Regions from separate parts of the Chryseobacterium sp. YR221 genome, predicted to be linked through region 1. Evidence: riboswitches for the same ligand, from Rfam matches in the RefSeq annotation. Region 1 holds a riboswitch; each other region holds the start of a gene.

The links. Region 1 has a riboswitch for S-adenosylmethionine ahead of B8967_RS14950 (alpha/beta fold hydrolase). Riboswitches for the same ligand answer to the same signal wherever they lie in the genome.
Region 2: it holds a riboswitch for S-adenosylmethionine, as region 1 does, so the genes downstream of both, B8967_RS18420 (TonB-dependent receptor plug domain-containing protein) here and B8967_RS14950 (alpha/beta fold hydrolase) in region 1, are expected to answer to the same signal.
Region 3: it holds a riboswitch for S-adenosylmethionine, as region 1 does, so the genes downstream of both, B8967_RS18085 (TonB-dependent receptor plug domain-containing protein) here and B8967_RS14950 (alpha/beta fold hydrolase) in region 1, are expected to answer to the same signal.
Region 4: it holds a riboswitch for S-adenosylmethionine, as region 1 does, so the genes downstream of both, B8967_RS14195 (SusC/RagA family TonB-linked outer membrane protein) here and B8967_RS14950 (alpha/beta fold hydrolase) in region 1, are expected to answer to the same signal.

Annotation. Positions count from the first base shown of each region.
Region 1 covers NZ_FWXM01000004.1:555,795-561,692, reverse strand. The annotation lists gene B8967_RS14955 (ACT domain-containing protein) at 1-1,432, opposite strand, end outside; gene B8967_RS14950 (alpha/beta fold hydrolase) at 1,437-2,375, opposite strand; SAM riboswitch class I at 2,435-2,542, opposite strand; gene B8967_RS14945 (MGH1-like glycoside hydrolase domain-containing protein) at 2,730-5,345, shown strand; gene B8967_RS14940 (OsmC family protein) at 5,416-5,835, opposite strand.
Region 2 covers NZ_FWXM01000006.1:290,386-296,283, reverse strand. The annotation lists gene B8967_RS18420 (TonB-dependent receptor plug domain-containing protein) at 1-2,072, opposite strand, end outside; SAM-I-IV-variant riboswitch at 2,364-2,461, opposite strand; gene B8967_RS18415 (outer membrane beta-barrel family protein) at 2,582-4,798, shown strand; gene B8967_RS18410 (HesA/MoeB/ThiF family protein) at 4,966-5,676, opposite strand; gene thiH (2-iminoacetate synthase ThiH) at 5,702-5,898, opposite strand, start outside.
Region 3 covers NZ_FWXM01000006.1:216,391-222,288, reverse strand. The annotation lists gene prfA (peptide chain release factor 1) at 1-731, opposite strand, end outside; gene B8967_RS18090 (APC family permease) at 848-2,176, opposite strand; gene B8967_RS18085 (TonB-dependent receptor plug domain-containing protein) at 2,183-4,627, opposite strand; SAM riboswitch class I at 4,722-4,827, opposite strand; gene B8967_RS18080 (T9SS type A sorting domain-containing protein) at 5,000-5,898, opposite strand, start outside.
Region 4 covers NZ_FWXM01000004.1:402,220-408,117, reverse strand. The annotation lists gene B8967_RS14200 (RagB/SusD family nutrient uptake outer membrane protein) at 1-952, opposite strand, end outside; gene B8967_RS14195 (SusC/RagA family TonB-linked outer membrane protein) at 971-3,904, opposite strand; SAM riboswitch class I at 3,988-4,085, opposite strand; gene B8967_RS14190 (hypothetical protein) at 4,373-5,620, opposite strand.

The DNA of each region.
Region 1 (5,898 bases):
CTGTATAAATCTCAAAGATTGAATCAGAACCTTTTAACTGTCCTAATGCTGAACTTCCCGGTACGGACACCAATTTCACATCAAGCTGTCCTTTTTCTTCCTGAAGATTCCCATGCAGATCTCCTACGTAACGCAAGACATGACCGGGCTCTTGGTTTTCTTTGATATTCTGATATTCTTCATCCAGTTCTTCCAGTCTTGAGATAAATTCATTTTTCTCTACGGAAAGAAGATTTTCAGGAATTAGATTTTGAATATTAATATCCTGGAATTCGTTGATCAGATCCAGCTCTCTTGCCAAAATCAGTAATTTTCTTGCTACATCATTTCCTGAAAGGTCTTCACGCGGATCCGGTTCTGTGTATCCTTTTTCCATTGCCTCTCCTATAATTGTAGAAAACTTATCATTTCTTACAGAGAAGTTATTGAAGATATAGCTCAGCGAACCTGAGAATACACCTTTGATTCTGGTGATATTTTCTCCTGAAAGGTGTAGTAATTTGATCGTGTCAATTAACGGAAGACCCGCTCCTACATTTGTTTCATACAAATATCGTCTGTTGTTTTTACTCAACGTATATCTTAGTTTACGATATTCTTCAATAGGAAGTGTGTTGAAGATCTTATTGGAAGAAACCAGGTCAAATCCGTTTTCTGCCAGGGCATGGTAGTTTTTCACAAAATCTTTACTTGCCGTATTATCCACAACAATCAGATTTTCCAACTGATTTTCGTTAGAGAATCTGATGAGTTCCTGTACATTTGAGGAGTGCTCTGCAGTCAAAACCTCATCATTCCAATTCGCATCAAAACCTTTTTTATTGAAAGCAATCTTCTTTGAATTGGCTACTGCAACTACTTTAAGATCTATTTTCTTACGTCTTTTAATTTCTTCTGAAGATTGAAGAACCTGTTCAATGAGTGTTTTCCCCACATTCCCGTGACCGATAATAGCCAGATGAACAGTCTTTGGTTTTTTGAATATTTCAGATTCTAAAATATTTCTGGTTTTTTCGTCCTGTGAAGAGGTTACCACGATGTTTACCCTGTTTTCTCCTGATACTTGGTTTAAAAGCAATGGGAAGACATTATTTCTGGCCAGCTCAGCAAGAACTTTATTAAAATCTTCTGCTACAAATCCAAGTACAGAAACATTATTGATACTGTAGATTTGGGAAACTTTCCCTGATTTTCTTTCTGCTTCAAATTCATCGATAAGGCAAGCTACTGCTTTTTCTGCATCATTTTCCTGAACCAAAATAGAGATTCCGTTTTCTATAGCTTGTTGGGAAATCACTCCCACACTGATACGCGCTAAAGTAAGCGCTTTAAAAATTCGTCCGTCAATTCCGATTTCTCCAAGGAAATCTTCTCCTTCAAATTTAATGATTGATCTGTTCTTCAAAAATTTTATTTCGTTAGCATTTTTCATGAGTCTATAAAATATTTTTTATGATAGTATTTAATTGTTGGTATTCCATTAGGAAGGCATCATGCCCATGTATTGATTGGATCTCGTGATAAGAAACATTCTTATTTTTCTCTGTCAGTCTTTCAAAACACATTCGGATTTCAGAAGCAGGAAAGAATAAATCTGTATCAACGGAGATCATGTGCATTCGGGCCTGGATTTTCTCCAGCATAGCTTCTTCTGTATTGATATTCATTAATAGATGATTCATCAGCCTGTACGCTTTTAAACTAAATCTATCGTTTAAAGCATTTCCGTGATAAACCAGCCAGTCTTCCGATTCTAAGCGTTGTTTATCCTTATTGTATTTATTTTGAAATCTGTCATTGAGTGATTGTGGAGTCCGATAGCACAACATGGCATGGATTCTGGCTTTTTGCAGAGGTTCATCTTTATCATTCAGTAAAAATTTCTGAACAAGGCATTGTGCATGAAGCCAGTCATGAGTTTTAAAATCACAGGCGATAGGGATAAATACTTCTGCAAGATCAGGCTTCTTGGAAAGCATTTCCCAAGCAATCCCTCCTCCTAAGGAGCCTCCAATAATGGCATATAAGGTTTCGATATGTAAAATTTCCAGTCCTTTCAAAAAGATATTGGCAATATCTGAAGGAGTGAAATCTTCATAGTCTTCAATTAAAAAATTATCGTAGCCGTTTCCGGGAATATTAAAACACAGAACTGTGTACTTTTTCGTATCAACTATCTGACCGTCGCCAATTAATTGTTTCCACCAGCCTTTTTCTCCGGATACATTTGAGTTTCCGGTCAACGCATGATTGATTAAAATAATAGGTGCAGTGAACAAGTCTTTCCCGAAAAGCTCATAGCTCAACGGGATATGGTATTCCTTTTTGGAATGGGTTTGATACGAAAGATTAATATAGTTTAGTTCTGTTTTCAATTCTATTATTTTTAATACAATTGAAAATGCCACAGGAAATGGCTGAAAAGAACTTCAGTAAGTTATCTGTCCAAAATAATTTTGGTAGAACGTAGCACCTTCTTTGCTTGCACAAAGGGTTGCTAAGGTTTCATAGGGTCTAATCCCTCAACCTTTCTTGATAACATTTTCAATATTTGAATGAACGAATGGTGCAAAGGTAGTTTTTTTCTTTTAATTTCAAAAAAAAATTAATTTAATATTTTAATATCCCCATAAACACAAGTGTTTCAAGCCTATATTAAGAATTATTCAGATGATAGGAATTGGAATTACTTTTCAAAAAAACTAACTTCGTATGGAAAATGATGATATATGACCTCCGAAAAAGAAAGATTACAAGATTCCAAATGGAAAAACTGGGGACCTTACGTAAGCAACCGGCAATGGGGAAATGTACGTGAAGATTACAGCTCAAATGGAAATGCCTGGAACTTTACCAATCATAACAATGCGGAGAGCTATGCTTACCGTTGGGGAGAAGAAGGTATTGCCGGTATTTCCGATGTCAAGCAGCTGTTCTGTTTTGCATTTTCATTTTGGAACAAGAAAGATAAAATTGTAAAAGAGCGATTCTTTGGACTGAGTAATCCTCAGGGAAACCATGGTGAAGACATCAAAGAAATATTTTATTATCTGGATAATACTCCTACTCATAGCTATATGAAAATGGTTTATAAATATCCGATCAATGCATTTCCTTATGATGATCTTGTCACAGAAAACGGCAGACGCAGCAAAAAGGAACCGGAATATGAAATTTTTGATACCGGAATCTTCAACAACGATGAATATTTTGATATTTTCATTGAATACTGTAAGGCTGACCATAATGATATCTTGGCAAGGGTTACGGTATGTAACCGAAGTCAGCACGCTGCCCCTATTGTAGTAGCACCAACAGCCTGGTTCAGAAACAATTGGAAATGGGGATACAATACTTATAGAGGTGAAATGCATACTTCTCATGATGGAAGTATTAGTATTGGGCATGACAGTATTTCAATTAAAAAGCTATACTCCAGAAACGGAAATGCACAAAGTGTATTTTGTGATAATGAAACCAATACTTCTAAGCTTTATGGAGCTCCCAAAACTGAAAATACTTATTTCAAAGATGGTATTAATGATTTCATTATTCACCAGGGAGACACTGTAAATCCTGAGAGGAGGGGAACAAAAGCTTCTTTTCTGATTGACGAATTTATTGAATCCGGACAATGTAAGATTTTTGAATTCAGATTATGTCCTGATGAAACTGATGAGCCTTTTCAAAGTTTCGATGAGATCTTCAATATCCGAAAAACTGAAGCTGAAGAATTTTACCACGAAATTCAAAATGACACCACGGATGAAGATGAAAGAAATGTCCAAAGACAGGCCTTTGCCGGACTTCTCTGGAATAAACAGTTTTATCATTACAATATTGGAAAATGGCTGAAAGGTGACCCCAATTTTGAAGCCCCCAGAAACTTTAATGAATATGTAAGAAATACAGAATGGAATCATCTTCACAATAAGGACATTATTTCCATGCCCGATAAGTGGGAGTATCCGTGGTATGCTACCTGGGATCTGGCATTTCACTGCGTACCCTTGTCTATGATAGATGCAGAATTTGCCAAGGGCCAGCTTTTGCTATTGACCAAGGAATGGTATATGCATCCTAACGGACAGCTTCCTGCCTATGAATGGAATATGAGTGATGTAAATCCACCTGTACATGCATGGTCCTGCTTCAGGGTTTTTAAAATTGATGAAAAAAATAACGGAAAACCGGATCTTTTATTCCTGGAAAAGGTATTCCAGAAGCTTCTCCTGAACTTTACCTGGTGGGTGAACAGAAAGGATAAAAACGGAAAGAATATCTTCGGAGGCGGTTTCCTCGGGCTTGATAATATTGGTGCTTTTGACCGGAATATGGATTTAAAAGACGGGCAACATCTTGAACAAGCCGACGGAACGAGCTGGATGGCTATGTACGCCCTAAACATGATGCGTATTGCCATGGAGCTGGCCCAATATTACCAGGTATATGAGGATATGGCTATCAAGTTTTTTGAACATTATCTTTATATCGCAGAAGCGATGGAAAACCTTGGTGAAGGCACCAAAGGCCTGTGGAATGAGGAAGACGGTTTTTTCTATGATGTTCTTCAGCTTGGAAACGGAGACAGCGTATCTTTAAGGTTAAGAAGTATTGTAGGATTAATACCTCTTTTTGCTGTAGAAATTGTAGACCATAGATTGCTGGAAAAGATGCCGAATTTCAGAAGCAGAATGGAATGGATACTAAAAAACAAACCTGAACTCACTAAACTTGTCTCTCATTGGGATGAGGAAGGCCATGGAAGAAAGCACTTAATGAGCATCCTCCGTAAAAACAGACTGACAAAAGTTTTAACGAGAATGCTAGATGAAAAAGAATTTTTGAGTTCTTATGGGATCCGTGCCATGTCTAAAGTATATGAAGAGAATCCATTTGTATTCTCTGTTCACGGAAGGGAAAATATGGTTTATTATACTCCTGCAGAAAGTGACAGCAGAATGTTTGGAGGAAACAGCAACTGGCGTGGCCCTATCTGGTTTCCTATCAATTTTCTGATTGTAGAAAGCTTACAGCGTTTCCATTACTATTATGGAAACAGTCTTAAAGTAGAGTTTCCAACAGGAAGCGGAGATAAGAAGAATCTTGATGAAGTGGCTCAAAATATCAGCAAGAGACTTTGCTCCATCTTCTTAAAGGATGAACATGGCCAACGCGCTTTCAACGGTGGAAATCCTAAGTTTAATTATGATGAACACTTTAGAGATTATATCACCTTCTTTGAATATTTCCATGGAGACAATGGCCGTGGTGTAGGAGCTTCTCATCAGACAGGATGGACAGCTACTGTAGCCAAACTTATTAAACCCAGACTTACATTTTAAAGAAAACGCTATACTGCATAAAAAAACCGGATGAAACATCCGGTTTTTCTTATTTTTAAAGAAAATAGAATTAAATTTTATCTCCATTAACAAAAACTTCGTATCCGATTTCTACATTCGGCTCTAAAGTTTTTGATACGGAACAGTATTTTTCAAAAGATAATTCTGCCGCTTTTAATGCTTTCTTAGGATCAATTTCTCCTTCCAAAAGGAATTTTACTTTAATAGATTTAAAAGGTTTTGCATCATCTACCTGCACTCTCTCCCCTTCCACTTCTGCCTGAAAACTTTTAATATCCTGACGCTGCTTCTTCAATATAGAAACCACATCTATTCCACTGCAGCCAGCTACAGCCATCAGTACACTTTCCATTGGTGATACCCCCTTAGCTCCCGGCTGGGAAGTATTGTCCAGAAGGATAGAGTTTCCTTGGGAGTTTGTACATTCAAATAAGAAGTCGTCGTTTATTCTGTTGAGTGTTATTTTCATTGTACGGATTTATATTTCAGGTTTTTTAATATTCTTATTCAAATATAAAAAACTTTAAGGATT
Region 2 (5,898 bases), on a different contig from region 1:
AGGTCCGTAAGGACTACCCTGTCTTTTATTTTTATATAATATACATCGGCTGTGAATGCCAGGCTTAATGCCGGAATTCTCCATGTAATTCCCGTACTGTAGGATTGTGATGTTTCCTGCTTTAATTTTGGAATACCAAGAGCCTGTGCTGCCTCAGAATTATTCCTGAAAGTACCTACCTGTGTTGTTTTCCCTTGCTGAATCAATGTGGAAGTAGAGCTGTAATAAATCTGAGCTAAAGAGGGTGCTCTAAATCCTGTAGACACGGCACCTCTCCAATTGAAATTGGGTGCCAGTTTTACATTTGTTGCCAGCTTATAATTAAATGTAGATCCAAAGTCTGAATAGTTTTCATAGCGCAGAGCACCTTCCAGTAACCATCTGTTTGTTACTTCAAGCTCCACATCAGCGTAGGCCGCTACACTATTCCGACTTCCGGAAACAGCATTTTCAGGACTGAAACCAGGAAAAACCTGAGCTCCTGCCGGTCTTATATTTCCAAAAAAGTCTGTTACTTTTTCATTTTCAGGTGTATTGGCAGTAACCACATTCCCAAAAATATCATAAGAAGCATAAGAGTTTTCCTTTCCGGCGTTTACTTTGTAGTTTTCATATCTGTATTCTCCTCCAAACGCGAGGTTAAGGCCATGCAATACATTATATTTCTTCGAAAAATCAAGATTGACCGTATTCTGTGAAAACTCAGATCCTCCAGCTTCAAAACTTCTTGGAGAATAGTCTGTCAGAGAGGCATTAAAGGTGTTCACAACACCAAAGCTAAAGGCATTTTTCCCAAATGTATTACTGAAATCTACGTTCCAGCCATTCCATTTTCCTTTAATTCCTGCTGCAAGGGAATAATCATTCACTGTCGCTTCAATCTGAGGCAGATATCCATTAGGAGTAACTGCATTGATGTTTCTTTCGTTATTTGGAAGACGATAAAAACCACCAGCATTTCCAAGACGGTAGCTGTATCCCCCAAAAGAATAGACTTTCCAATCGTCATTAACCGGTATTTCAGAATTAAAGAAAAGCTGTGCCGACTGTAATTTAGACTGCCCGGCTCTAAGACTGAAGTCTTTTCTTTCCAGTCCCCTGTAAGCAAGCTCCTGACTGGTAAAATCACCACCTAATAGCCCCTGAAGGTCAGAAATACTGTTTGCATTGGAAATCTGAGACTGAAAACCGGAGGAGAAATAATCAACTTTTGTTGCATATTGTTTAATGGTACTGATGATCTGCTGGGTATTGGACGTGTTTTTGATATTCTTATACAGCCCATCAATATTAACACCATCCTGCAAAGCTCTGTAATTGACAGCGTTGTAAGCATTGAAAATATCTCCTTCCCGAACACCTGCTCTGGAATAAGGATCGCGGTATTGTGCGGAGGTTGTAATATTAAAAAAACCGGCTTTTCCGATTTTTGCTCCGTAATTAAGATCCACAGAAATGGTCTGCCCGTCAACTCCTCCCGAAAAATTATTAGCAACAGGTGAAGCATATCCTCCTAAAAATACCTGTCCGGAAAGTCCCAATCTTTTTTTCAGCCCCAGGTTAACAACACCGGCAATGGCATCAGATCCATATTGAGCGGAAGCGCCATCCCTTAGCACCTCTATCTTATCTAAAGCAAAAGCAGGAATTGCATTAAGGTCGGTTCCTACAGAACCTCTTCCCGGAGTAAGTGTTACGTTAATCAAAGAAGACTGATATCGTCTTTTTCCGTTTAGCAACACCAAAACCTGATCCGGACCCAAACCTCTTAAAAGGGCAGGATCCACGAAATCAGTACCATCATTAACGGTATGTGAAGTAGATGAAAATGAGGGAACGATATAGTTTAAAGCCTGACTGATATTATTGACAGGACTTTGTTTTAGAATTTTTGAAATATTAATGATATCTACCGGAACCGGAGTATCAGTTAATGATCTTCCGGAACCTCGTGATCCCAGGATTACCACATCGTCTATTTTTTTGGACTGTACTGTATCAGACTGCGCGTAATAAAATGTTGTAATAAAGGCAGCTGAAGTGATAAGGATTTTTTTATTGAAATGATACATGTGTTTTATTTTTTTGTTGTGAGGATCTACTTTTGAGCACTACAAATCCTGTAACCTTAAATTTTAAGGTTAGCATAAATGTTTGAAATGTTAGTATTATTTTTTAGAAATGGAAAAGGCTAGCAACAACAATACATGCCCATGTAGAAATGGCATGAGAAGATATCAGAATAATGAAGCCCGTCTTCATAATCTGAGGAATAAAAATTGACATGCGTAATGAGATTTCCCGTGTCTTTAAACATTGATTTTAACTTTAAAACAAAAATTCAAGATGGGAGAAATGATAGAATGATAAACATTTTTTCCGGAAGATCCGGCTTATCGATTGCAGCACCTTGCTTGTTTTTGCAGGTTGCTATCCCATCTAGAGATTCTTGATAATTACCTGGCAAAGATATAATTATTTCAGAAATAAAAAAATATTTGACATAAAAAATTAATTTCCATCATTTTATCGTAACAAATTCTCCTTTTGAGCGTCTAACGGAATAGTAGTAAAAAACATTATGAAAAAAACTGTATTCGCTTTATCACTTGTAAGCTCGGTTTTAATTTTTTCTCAGGAAAAAAATAATAACCAGCCTAAAGAAAAACAAATTGACGGTGTAGTGATCACCAAAACTAAAAAAGCAGTTGAACAAAAAGCAGACCGTACTGTTTTTGATTTCTCTGAACAGCCTCAGCTCAACAACGGGAATGTATTGGAAGGGATTAAAAAACTTCCGGGACTTGTAGCTACAGACATCGCGGGAATGATGTATCAGGGAAAAATGCTGGATGTTTATCTTAACGGAAGACCTTTAAACATTACTTCTAATGAATTAAACTCATTTCTTGAAGGCATGCCTGCCAATTCTGTAGAGAAAATTGAGGTGATTACCCAACCGGGCGCAGAATTTCCGGCAACCTCCGGAGGAGCCATCATGAATATTGTTACGAATAAAAATGCCAACAAATACTTAACAGCTACTTATTCCGGGAATTACACGTTCACAAACTATGATAAGTATAGAAACAGGGTAACTAACTCAATTAACCTCAACGCCAGAAATAAACTCTTCGGATGGCAGCTTAATGTTGGCCAAAACTATCGTGAAAGTATGCTTAATACTCAGCAGGACAACCTTCTGTCTGGAAATACAGACCGATATGCCCGTGGATATTTTGCAAAATCAGGGGTAACCTTTGAGCTTGGGCAGGACAGATTATTGCTTAACTACGACATTTACCACAATAATAATGATAACTATACTCTAAGTAATGGTCTTGCTGATCTCCTTGTCAGCCAGGATCCTGATGTTTATAAAGAAGCTAAATTTGATGCTTTTGATGCAGCACGTACCAACAGCCTGAGACAAGAAGCTGTGGTGACCTATCAAAAGCGTTTTGCAGACAAGTCCCAAAAGCTGGATTTTCAGTTTGGCTATACAAAGTCTGATACCAAGTTTTCTCAGGATAATTTCTTTCGGGAAGGTTTTTATACAGAAAATGGGAAACCTTTTGGCTATGTAGGAGGGAATGATATTCTCAACAACAAATCGGATATGAGAATAGCCAACTTCAAAGTTGATTACTCACAACCCATTAAACTTCTTGATGGTGGAAAGCTAAGTGCAGGAGGGTTATATGAAAGACAGGATTATGATACTAAAAGCTTTGGATTGACTAATTTAGAATATCAAAGACAAACCGCATCTACCTATTTAGAATTTCAGGCAAAACTTAAGAAGTTTGATTTTACATTAGGAGGACGTGCTGAAAACTATGATATTTCCGGAGTAACAAGATACATTAACAAAGATAAAAAGCTTGTTCAGGATGATTTAATTCCTTTTAATAAGTTTAAGTTTTTCCCAAATGCCAGCATTCAGTATAGCATGATGAATCAGGTGTATGTTGCGGCAAACTATAACAGAAAAATCAGTTTACCAAGTATTTCTGCTCTTAACCCCAACAATACCACATTTGCAGGTCCCAATACCCAAATAACAGGTAACCCGAATCTTCAGCCGACCATTTTTGATAACTATGAGCTTAAGGTTTCTGCTTTTGATTATGCATTTATCGGCTATAGTGTAAGTTCGGCAAGCAACCAGGTAGCACAGATTATCAGAAAAGACGGTAAAAATCTGTACAATGAGCAGATTAATATTTCTAATATGAAAATCCACAATTTCAATGTAGGTCTTCCTATTCCTTTTATGATATTCAGCAAACCGATAAGTGAAATCATGAAGTTTAATTTTAATCCTGATAAAATCAACTTTATGTATCTGTATGCAGGATATCAGAAACATGACATTGAAAACCTCAACAATAAAGGGTTCTGGATTTTTAATGTGATGACTCAAATTATCCTTCCTAAGGAAATCAATATGAATGTTAATTACAGCTATTTAACACCCAAAGGAGGATATTTCTATTTTACAGCAGACAAACCGTTCAATAACTCCCTTAATATTACACTGACTAAAAAGTTTTTGGACAAGCGCCTTACGGTTTCCATATTTGCTAATGATATTTTCAACAGCCAGGTGATGCAGGCTTATTCCAGCCCACCTGAGGGAGAAAGGGTGATGATACGATCTAAATATGATTCAAGAAACTTCGGTTTTTCAATCAATTATAAAATTCCTACCAGAAACAAACTGGCAAAAGAAGATCCCAATATCTTAAACCAAACTAAAAAAGAAGATACCGGTGTCATGCAGCAGGGACAATAAATAAATTTGTTAAAAATTAAAAGACAGTGATTATTTCACTGTCTTTTTTTATCTACTTTTTGCTTTTTACGTGATACAACAGGTATCTGTAAGATTTGTGGAAATCTAAGTTTAGAATGAAGCCAATGGAAATGATATTTTATTGCTCAATGAACTAAGACCCATTTCTAAAAATCCAGTGTTTGAAACCTCCAATCCAATGTATCAATGAGTGTTAGCTGGTTCAGATTCACGGGAAGCCCGCTGATTATTTTCAGAACCTGAAGAGCCATCATACTTCCAACGATTCCCGGTAAAGCACCCAACACTCCAAGGCTGTCACAATCCGGCATATCTTCATCAAAAGGAGGTTCCGGAAACAGATCGCGCAGGTTTTTGCTTCCTTTATGATTGAATACCGCCAGCTGTCCTGAGAATCCAAGAATACTTCCATAGACCAATGTTTTTCCCAGCTTTACACAGGTATCATTCACCAGATATCTTGTTGAGAAATTATCAGAACCATCTACTACTACATCATATTGGGACAGCACATGTTCTGCATTTGAAGCATTAATTTTCTCGTTGATCCCCATAAACGCTACCTGATGATTAAGGTTTTTCACAAATATTTCTGCGCTTTTTACTTTAGGCATTCCCATATTATTTTCATTATGGATTACCTGCCGGTTTAGGTTATGAAGCTCCAGATGATCAAAATCCATCACAGCTAAACTACCTACTCCAGCGGCAGCCAAATATTGGATAATGGGACTTCCCAGACCTCCCGCTCCTATGACAAGAACTTTTGAAGCCATTATTTTCTTCTGTCCTTCCAGTCCTATTTCCTCAATAAAGATCTGACGGCTATACCTCGCAAATGTATCTTCGTTTTTCATCGTTGGTCATTAACATATTTACCATTTAAACACCGCTATATATGGAATCCCAATCTTTCATGACAGGATCATAGCCTGATTTTCTAATCATATTCCTGATCTCCTCCATACTCCGTTCATCACTGGTTTCAAACTGTTCCAAAGATTCTTTGTCCACAGAATATCCTCCGGGATTGGTTTTGGATCCTGCACTCATCGCGGTAGCTCCCAGAGACACAATAT
Region 3 (5,898 bases), on a different contig from region 1:
TTAGTTTCAACCTTGTTAACATTCTGACCTCCTGCTCCTCCTGAACGTGAAGTCTGCATTTCAATATCAGCCGGGTTAATCTCTACATCCACTTCTTCAGCTTCAGGTAAAACAGCAATAGTAATTGCAGAGGTATGAACCCTTCCCTGAGATTCTGTTTCCGGTACACGCTGCACACGGTGAACTCCTGATTCAAATTTCATAATCCCATAAACACCTTCACCTTCCACCTTCATAATCAATTCCTTATATCCTTTCGCCGCTTCATTAGAATCTGTCACTTCATGTCTCCATCCTTTTGTTTTGAAGTACATGGAATACATTCTGTAGATATCTTCCACAAAAATAGCGGCTTCATCACCTCCGGTTCCGGCACGTAATTCCACAATAATGTTTTTGTCATCTGCAGGATCTTTAGGAATAAGCAATACTTTCAGCTCTTCTTCCAAACCTGGAATCTTAGCCTGAGCTTCTAATTTTTCTTCTTTTGCAAGATCTACCAAATCTCTATCCGAACCATCAGCAATGATCTCATCAGATTCTTCAATAGCGTCCAAAGCTCCTTTGTACTGATCATAAACCTTTACAATTTTGCCCAAATCACTATATTCTTTGTTTAAAGAAGAATATCTTTTTTGGTCTGAAATGACATCAGGCTGTATAATAAGGTCTGCAACCTCATTATATCTTTGTTTTATAGCTTCTAATTTTGGAATTAATGATTTAGACATTATAGAATTTTTGTGGGTGCAAAGATAAGGATTATTAATTCAAAATTAAAATTACAAATCAGCATAAATTTTTGAGCATTAGACTAAAAATCCAAAAGACCTATTTAGCAATTGTCTTATTCGCTTTTGGAATCATCCATTTCCGGCTTACTTCTTTTAGAAAGTTTTCTATCTATTAAGTACAGTGCAATTCCTACAGCTACAATTCCCAGCCCAATAAAACTTTCCTTAGGATTATGAATCAGGGTAAAATAAAGAATATAAATACTGAACAGTAAAAAAACCGTGGGAAAAATATAAAAAGCATTGGATTTAAATATTTTCCGGTCTTCTTTTTTAAGAAAATATACCGTAGAAATGGCCAGACTGGCAAATAACTGAAGAATGAATGCTGTATAAACGAAAATTTCCTTAAAACTTCCTGTTAAAATAATTACCGAAGCAATAACAGCATGGGCAAAAATAGCTCTTACCGGGATTCCTTTTTTATTACCCGTGGAAAGGGGCTTCCATAGATAGGTATCCTTCGCAAAAGCCTGAGTAAGCCTCGAACCTACCCATAAATACCCACTAATGGTTGCAATCAGTTGTAAGGCAATAAAGATATTCACTATTTTTCCAAAGGTAGAGCCCAGCATATTAACTGCCGCTTCACCCATTACATCTTCTTTTCCTGCCAATTGATTCACTGAGGCATGTTTCAGCATAATGTAATTGACTAAAATATAGCTTACTGTCACAAAAACAGTCCCTATAATCAGAGATTTAGGAAGATTTTTCTGCACATCCTTTATTTCTCCCGCAATATAAGACGCTGAATTCCAGCCTGTATAAGAATAGGTAACAAACACCAGGGAAGTAGCAAAAGCAGGAAGCATGATTTCATTCTGCCAGCTGTCACTGAAATTAAGACTGTTCCCTATCTGGCCAGATTCCGAAAGTCCCACGCCCAAAATAACCAAAACGATAATAAAGGTGATCTTGATTAATGTAAAAAAATTATGAAACCTACTTGAAGCTTTTAAACTAAATGATAAGGCGGCGGCCACCAGAAAAATTGCAGCGATGGCAAAACCATTTCCAAATGTGTATTGAAATACTGAAAGATATTTTGACATGGCTAATGCCGCTAAAGCCACCGGGGAAGAGAAACCGATAATCAAAGATATCCAACTTATAAGGTATCCAAATAACGGATGATAGGTTTCTTTGAGATAAATGAAGTCTCCGCCATTGCCTTTAAAATGGGATCCCAATTCAGCATAGCAAAAAGCCCCGAATAATGCCAGAATCCCACCAATACCCCATAGCAGAAAGATGCTGTAGGTATTGGTAATATCAGATAACTGAAATCCCAGTGTTGTAAAAATTCCGGTTCCTATCATATTGGAAACCACAATGGCTGCAGCTGTTTTCCAGCCGATCTGATGTGAAGGAGTATTCATTAATGATTAAAAATTAAAATTAAGCCTTCCGAAGAAATAGCTACCTAATGTTCCCATTTGTACCGGAGCATATTTAAATACTCCATAATATGAATTTTCATAAATCTGACGATCCGGGAACACATCAAAGACATTATTAGCACCTACGGTAAAGTTGATATTTTTTGTAATATCATACCCTACACTGACATCTGTAATCACTTTCGGTGAAAATTCCTGAACGCTTCCAAAAGGATATCCGTCTCTTATTACTTTACCAAAATAGGTATTTCTTACGAGAAAATTAAACTTTCCTATTCCATAATTCAATCCTAATGAGGCCTTTGTTTTGGGTGATAAAGTTTCTATAATATTGATCTGATCGGGCCCAAAAAACTCATTCTGAGGAGTTCCCAGGTTTTCCGGGAAATGAAAATCTGTAATTTTTGTTTCTGTATAATTTCCAGCAAGGTTCACATTCAGGTTTCCTCCACCCAATTTCCAGTCGTAGGAAATAACCAAATCCACGCCTTTGGTCTCCGTATCAATAGCATTGGCAAAAAACCTACCGCTTTCGACTTCTTTTCCAACCCCTACTACATCAGGATCTGATAATCTGGAATCTGTAATATTACTTGTAATGACAATTCTGTCTTTCACTTTAATGATATAACCATCTAAAGTAATGAATAGTCCTTTCGCCGGTTTTAAAGTAAATCCAAGGCTTCCGTTGACCGAGGTCTCCTGTTTTAACTTATCAAATCCAAGAACCTGTGCCGCTTTACTGTCGTTATTAAAAATTCCTTTAGTTACAATTGTGGACCCTGAAGTTGAAATATCTGCATAAGAATTGTTGAAATACTGCTGTTGCAGAGAAGGTGCTCTGAAACCCGTTCCTACAGCTGCTCTTACCGCATAATTTTTTAGGAACTCATATCGTACAGCAAGTTTTCCATTCAGGGTATTTCCAAAATCAGAATAGTTTTCAAATCTTGCCGCAGCATCAATATTCAGCTTTTTATCCAAATCATAAGATATATCAGCATATACCGCTGTAGAATGTCTGTCTTTTTTTAAGGCATTATCCGGTGAAAAGCCAATGAATGACTGCGATCCCCCTGCTCCTATCACTGTTGATCCCGTACCTGCTACATTTCCGTTGACATCATATTGGGTATAGGATGCAGGATCTCCGGATTTAATCTGATATTGTTCAAATCTGAATTCACCTCCAAATGCTATATTAAACCGGTTTATATTTTTAGAGACGTCAAGATTAAGGGTATTTTGCAGAAAACTGTGTGCCCCGGCATAAAATCGGGTCGGTGATTTTGCTCCTAAAGAAGCATTATTCGTATTGCTTACGTTATAATTGAAAGTATTGTTTCCAAACGTATTGCTTACATCAAAAAGCCAGTTGTTTACATTATATTTTGCTCCGACAGCATAAGAGATATCATATACCTGAGATCCCAGCTCCGCCTGAAATCCGTTGGGATAAAGTGATGAAACAACATTAAACGTTTCACTGGGAAGCCTTCTGAAGCCATATCCTTTTCCCTCTTTGATACTGAAACCACCAAATGAATAGAGTTTAAAATGATCATTAAAAGGATATTCTGAATTAAAAAACAGCTGCGCCTGCTTGATCTGTGCATCTCCGATCTGAAAGTTGAAATCGTCACGGGTTAAACCTCTTTTTCTAATTTCCTCATCATCTGCAGCTCTTGCCGCCTCCGGATCATCTGCGAAAGGATACGCAAAATTATTTCCGAAAATATCCAAATCATGATTTTGAGTCCTCGTTGTTTTCCCTCTGTGGCTTAGCTGTAATGAAAGATTGACATACCCTTCTTTTTTTCCTAATGAAGCCCCATAATTAACTCCTGCCTGGTAGGTGTCTCCATCATTCCTTCCGCTTAATCCGTAAGTAATACTTGCTGAAGCCCCTGCATTTTTTTTGAGTATAATATTGATTACTCCCGCAATGGCATCAGAGCCATACTGAGCTGCCGCTCCATCTCTTAATACTTCAATTTTTTCAATAGCAATAACAGGAATTGTACTCAAATCTGTTCCCACAGAACCATTTCCAACGGTATTCTGATAATTGACCAAAGAAGTGGTATGTCTTCTTTTTCCATTAACCAATACTAAGACCTGATCCGGGCCCATTCCTCTTAATGTTACAGGATCAATATGCTCGGTTCCGTCAGAAGCAGACTGTCTTACGGAATTAAATGAGGGAATAACATAGTTCAATAAATCCTGAACCGTTATTTGGGGGGATGCTTTCTGTATTTTTTCAATATTAATAACATCTACGGGAACTGGTGTCTCTAGTTTTGTCCTTTTAACATTACGATTTCCTACGATGATAATATCTTCAATTTGTTTTCCTTTTTCTTCCTGTTCCTGGGCAGCGATCCCAATGGTGCCAAGCAATAATACAGCTATGCTTACTTTTTTCATCTTTTGTTCCTGCAAAAATTATTATACATTCCGAGAATCAATCCTCAGACACACAAGACTTCAAGAAATGGAATTCATATAAGAATATTGACTTCAATTATCTCCCCCATCGGGTTGGAATTAGCACCTTTACACTTCTGGAATTGTGTAGGTTGCTAAGGTTTCTTTGGGCCAAATCCCTCCACCTTTCTTGATAAATCTACTGCAAAAGTAGACTATTTTTTTCAATATGCAAAAGCCGTTTTTACGATTTACAAACACAGCATAAAAAAGGCTTATGAAAAATTTCATAAGCCTCCCTAATAAAAGTAATTGTAATTGAAGTGAACTATTTTATGTAAAGGGAATACAGTGATTCTACATGAAGACTGCTTATCCTTTAATAATCTTTTTAGAAACGGTCTGTCCGTTTTTTAATTTTATTTCTACAATGTATAAACCGTCCGGAAGTCCTGTCATATTAACCTGATCATTTGAAAACCCGGCGTCCATCTTTTGTCCTACCGTATTCGTTATCATTATACTTTCAATCGAGGAATCTGCTTTAATGGTAAGAATTCCTTTTGTTGGATTGGGATACATCCCTATGCTGTTATGATTTAGTCTTACCTCCGAAGTAGCAAGTGCCGAGGTAGGTTTAATACATCTTACTGATGCTCCCTGCCCTCTGGGTGCCCCTGCTGAGGCATTAGCACTTATGGTCCCTACGTACAGATATTTCCCTCCAAGTCCGGATACATCCGAACTCCAGAAATACCCTCTCTTTCCTACAAAAGTAAAACCAGCATCTGAAGAACTGCGATATCCTCCTGCAGGCAATTTCAGATGACTGCTGTAAGCGCTTGCGGGGGCCGTAACACTTTCAAGGCTAACAATACTTGACCAGTCTGCCTGTGTTGGCATTCTCCAATCGGCACCTATTGCCTTGCATGGGTCTACCCCCACTGTCTTTCCTAGCCCATCTATGTTCTTTGCGGTCCATTCATCATTAGCTTCAAGAGTAGACCACCACGCGGGTGTTCCTATGATGTACGAGCTCACCCCTGCTAAACCGTCCGGCCTGTTAGGAGTAGGAGCAGAAACTGTGGCTGAATTTCTTAACTGATGGCCGTCATCCCATCTTCCCCACTGAAAGAGATCTCCATATGAAGCTTCATCATCCAGAGAAGAGGCTACTTTAGAGCTTCCCAGGTTCTGCTGCAGCCATATTTTTCCATCATTAGCTCTTACAGTCGTATAAGAAACTGTTTGGCCCTGATAAGTAAATTTCA
Region 4 (5,898 bases), 150 kb from region 1:
TATCAAAAAGGCCTTTAAAATAAGGATCAGCCATAAAACTGTAATAATAACTTCCGGAAGAAGATACATCCAGGTAATGGAATGCATAACTCGCCCCGGATTGCTCCTGGGTTTGTCCGTGCCCCCAAATCCATTCAGCATTATTGATATCGTTGAAACCATCCTTATATTTCTCCGGAGCCATCAAAGGGTAACCTTCTCTTGCAATTTTTGCCGCAGCTGCAGCTTTACTCCATTCTCCCGTATTCAGATAGGTTCTTGCTAAAATCCCGTTTACGACAGAACGATTGATCTTATCTTTATTATTTCTCGTATAATCTTTCAATAAATTATCAGCATCTGTAAGATCACTTTTCACTAAAGCATAGATCTCTTCCAGGCTTGCTCTTTTCTTCCCGACTGTAGTTATCGTTGAAGGTTCCGTATAGATCGGAGCTGTTAATGCCGTCTTATCTTTCAGGTAACTGAACTGATAAAAACTGGCAAGATTCAGATAACAGAAAGCCCGTAATGCCTTTGCCTGGCCTTTCACCTGATTCTTTTTTTCCTGACTTCCTTCTGTTCCGTCAATTCTGGCAATCACATTATTCATGTTATTGATGGCAGAATAGAGCATCGACCAGATAAATAATGGACGGCTTGCCGTACTATTAACCATTTCAGTAAAAGTATAGGTAGAAGAAAAACCATATTTATTAGTCAGTACCGCTACATCACTTCCCATAGCATCACTTGCTCTTAAAACAGTTGAATACCCTATATTGGCATAGGTTGTTCCATCATCATTGAATCTGGCCCAGGTTCCGTTGATTACTGTTTCTGCACTTTCAGCTGTTTTAAAAACCTCTACATCATTAGCCTGGTCGGTAGGAGCTGTTGCCAGGTCACTTTCACAGCTGGTCAGTACCCATGCTGCGAGTAAGGCAAAAGATAAATATTTTAATTTTTTCATTGTTTCAATTTTTAAAAGTTAAAGAGTTGCCTGAAGTCCAAAAGTGATTGTTCTCATCGCAGGATACCTGTAATAAGTAGTACCGTCCAATGCCTGTTCAGGATCCATTCCTTTATGTTTATAGAAGGTCAGAAGATTTTCTGCCTGAACATAAATTCTGAACTTTTTAAGTCCCAGTTTTTCAAAATAGTCTGAAGGAAGGGTATATCCCAGACTTACATTTTTAAGTCTTGCATAGGTCCCGGAATATAAAAATCTCGAAGAATTGGACGTCCAGTTATTGGTAATTGTGCTCAATGCAGGTACATCCGTATTAGGATTTTCAGGCGTCCATCTGTTTAACATTTCTACGCTCCACGCACGACCTCCGGCACTTCCGTTATGCATAATTGAGGTATAATCGGTATCAAGAATTTTACCCCCGATTTTGAAAGTCAGCAATCCTGAGAAGTCGAAATTCTTATAGGTAATACTTGTACTAAGCCCTCCGGTTACTTTTGGCAGCGCAGATCCCTGCAGTGTTCTTGTTGCTTTTGCATATTCAGAAGTAGTACCTTCCACTGTATTTCCATTAGCATCTGTACTGATGGTTTTCCATAATGGTCTTCCGTTACTTGCGTCTACCCCTACCCATTCCGGAATATAGAAATCATATACAGAACCACCTACCTGTAACAACTTTGTTCCGGTAAGGATAGAACCTTTAGGTAATTTCGTAATCTTATTATTCAATGTACTCAGGTTAAGATCTAAATTCCATTGGAAATCATCCGTCTTAATTGGTGTTGTAAAAAGAGAGAATTCAAAACCTGTATTTTTTATGGTTCCGATATTGGCCGGAAAATCATTAATTCCCAAAGACGGAGCTACTGGCATATTAAATAGAAGATCCTGGCTTTTTCGCTCAAAATACTCGATATTTCCTTTCACTCTGTTATTAAGAATCGCAAACTCTAATCCTACGTTCAGATTAAGATTCGTCTCCCATTTTAATTCGTTGGTTCTCGCTTTTTCAAGTACTGCCCCCGGCTCACCAAGGTTATTATAAAATTTATAAAGCTCCTGATAAGCGTAATAAAGAGGGAGTTTATTAGGCTGTAATAATTTATCATTCCCCTGTCCTCCATAACTTGCACGAAGTGTCAACTGATTAAAGAAATTCAGATTTTTGATAAATTCCTCATTAGAGATTTTCCATGAACCTCCTACAGACCAGAATTTTCCCCAACGGTTATCCTTAAAGAATCTTGAAGAACCATCGGCTCTTCCTGAAGCTGACAGGAAATAGGTATTATTAAAATCATATTCCACTTTTCCAAGGTAACTTAGCAGGCTGACCTTATCACTGTTTCCACTGAAACTTCCCAATAAAGCGGCAGCATCCGGCTCATAGTAGTAGGGAAGTGAAAACTGACTTCTGGTCCCGGAAATTGTTTGATAATCATATTTATAAAATTCCTGACCTGCCAACACATTAAAGTGATGCTTTCCGAATTTTTTATCAAAAGTCAGAATATTACTCGTGGTATACGATAAAGTTCTGCTGTTTGACTTTGTGACCGATCCTCCAATCTCACTACCCTGCCCAATAAGCGGGTTTGAGTAATAATGTCCATTATAGTTGACCAAATCTACAGAAAAACTGGTTCTGAACTTCAATTCAGGTAAGAATGTGAAATCCATGAAACCTTTTCCGGAGAAGTTATCTTCTTTATTTTCGTTTTTATCCAAAGGTAAAGTTGCTGCCAGATTTTGATTCTGAAGAGCGTTGGTAGGCCTGTATTTTCCAAAATCGTAAATTCTGTTTCCGGCACCATCCAATACATAAGACCCATCCGGATTTCTCTCATAATAAGGATAGAATGAAGGAACAGATCTTGCTGCCTGGATAACATTGCTTGTATTGGAATCTGAAGACGTAGGAGCCTGTTGAATACTGTTGGTATAACTTAGGTTTACCCCTACATTCAACCATTTCTTAACTTCAGAATTGAGTTTTAACCTTGTGCTGTATTTTTTAAATCCGGATTCAATGGCAATCCCTTTATCATCAAGATATCCCAATGAGAAAAAGTAATTGCTTTTTTCACTTCCTCCACTGATATCCAGATCTACCTGATTTCTCGAAGCCACTCTCTGTAAAACATCTCTCCAGTCATCATTCCATAAAGGTGTCGCCCCGGATAATAGTTTTCCGTCTGTACCTACAGGTTTTGAATAATTGGCTCCGTAAGGATTGATACCCAGCTCAGAAATAAGATTATTGGTAGCCATCTGAGCCGCCTGCTGTCCATTGATCTGACTGGATCTGTATCCGTTTCTCAATGCTTCCCAATACAGTTGAAAATACTGATCCGTATTGACTTGTTCGTAATCTTTTACCGCTCTGGTGGAAAAACCCTGGCTCATATTAAAATTGATTCGGGCTTCTCCTTTTTTACCGGATTTAGTCGTAATAATGATGATCCCGTTCGCTCCTCTTGATCCATAAAGAGCACTTGCCGTAGCATCTTTCAGTACACTGATTGATTCTATATCATTAGGGCTTATAGAGTTCAGATTTCCGTCAAAAGGAATTCCGTCTACCACATATAAAGGATCGCTGGATGCACTGATAGAACCAATTCCTCGGATCCTGATTGTTGCTGTAGATCCCGGCTGTCCGGAAGAACTTGTTGTCTGTACTCCTGCAACCTGTCCTTCCAATGCTTTTGTAATATTGGTAACAGGTCTGTTGTTAATTTTATCACTGGAAATAGTTGCCACAGAACCGGTGTAGCTGGTTCTTTTAGCCTTTCCGTAGGCTACCACCACCACTTCATCAAGCTCCTTCTCATTGAGTGTATCTTTTTTAGCCTTGGTATTCTGTCCGCTTAAGCTTCCTATTCCTAAAAAGAATACCGCTACAGGGGGAATCCAAATTTTTGAGCTAATCAAATTTTTATTAATCATAATCAATTTTGTTTATCATATATTAAAATTTTGCCCTTTGCAGATAATACAGCAAAGGGCATCGATAAATACGATAAACCTAATGCTTATTTTTCCTTTAAAGGCTGAATGTAACACCTTGCGCGAGAGCAGGTTGTTAAGATTTCATTGGGTCAGTTCCCTCCATCTTTCTTTATAAGCCGATCGAAATATGTCTGCAAATCTAGAAATATTTAGTCTACAAAACAAGTAGACTTATAATTTTTCATGATAATTTTTCAAAAATTAACTTAATATTTTATTAAAAAGCCGATAAAATAAGGACTTATAAAAATTGACACTTTAGCAAACATGAGAAATATCATTAATAATAATTGAATCAATACACTCTGTGTGCATGGAAATAAAAAAATGACGCCAATGGCGTCATTAAATTTTATCTGAGTAAGAATTTTTTAGGAATTACAAATAATAACTCACTTATTAAGATCAGTAAAGTCTCTGGATGGATACAAAAACCTCCAGTGTATTATCTGAAGTATTGGAATCTGAAGTCGTATTACCATTCCCTGCACTTGTAAAAGATTTGTTATCTATACGGAGTGCATAGTACACTCTGTACCATTTGTTGTCAGCAGTAGTAATATCAAAAGTTACCGTTTCGTTTCTTCCATAGGTAAGATAAACCCCATCATCAAACTGTGCATAATTATTAGGGAAAATTAATAAGTTAGCGCCATGTGAGTCACCTGTATGGGTAGACACTTCAGAAACCCATACTTTTGCATTGGCAGTAGTGATATTATAAAGACGCGGATCAAAATTAGTAGCTGCCCCGCTTGAGTCAAATGCATTGGGAGCAGTAATAAAAGCATCCACTCTGAACGTATTATTGATCACGGGAAGATCATTAAGAAACTGGCTTAAAAGAAATGATGTTGTCTTGCGCGGAATTGAAGAATGATAATAAACCAACTCTCCGGGAGCAATCACAGCTCCGGCTCCTACTGTTGCACTACAGGTCTGTCCGCCAATATTTAATGCAAAAGTAGTCAGTGTAGGGCTGGAAGCCGTAGGTACACCTGACACTGTATAGCTAAGAATTCCTGATCCTACATTAAAATTTCCAGCAGCCAGTGTTGCTGTAAGCCCATTTACAGGCCCCACAGTCTGTGCCGGATAGACTCCTCCGTTTCCTCCGGTGTAAGGAACAGTCATTGTTCCGGTATAGGGAGTTCCTGCCGTATAGGTTCCTGGAGAAAGTGTGACTCCGTTACAGGTAATAGATCCTAAAGTTCCGGGCGCAAGAGAACCATTATTGAATGTTCTCCATTCAGTTCCGTTCCAAAATACGTAACCGACATAGCCTAGCCCTGCGGTTCCCAAATTGTATACAAGTAATCCCGCAGCCGGTGAAGGGATGGTAGCCCCATCCGTCTGAGAAGTCAAGGCAACTTTTGGCCCCAAAAATCCTTTTTTACTACCCACTGCAAGAGCGTCAACATTCACATCAAGCATTGCAGATGCATTAGGCACCGTAGTACCAATCCCAACGCTACCAGAAGAAGTTACAGTAAAATCATTGGATTGTTGTACAGCTGTTGGAACTCCTGTCGCATTGTTATCTTTTAAGCCATCTACATGGAAACTTCCTTGTGGATTCGCTGTATTAATACCTACCTGGGAGTAGGCCAATCCTGAAATAATTGTTGTCAATAAGAATAGTGTTTTTTTCATTTTTCGAATTATTTTTTGTTAAAAAGTTGACAAAAGCTTCTTTGAGGTGCCCTATCAAAGCATGATCAATTGTGTTTTAAATCTGGAATTTTTTTTCTAAAAATATTGGAAGAGCACAGCAAAGTATAGCTAAGAAAGAATGGAGTTTGAAACTTTTTCAATAGAGTAAGGACATTTATTCGGTACATTTGTTTGATACAATTTCTCCTGCAAAACTAACTGTATCATTAAATCAAAAAATAAAAGTATAAATCACAATCTTGAAAATGATTTAAATT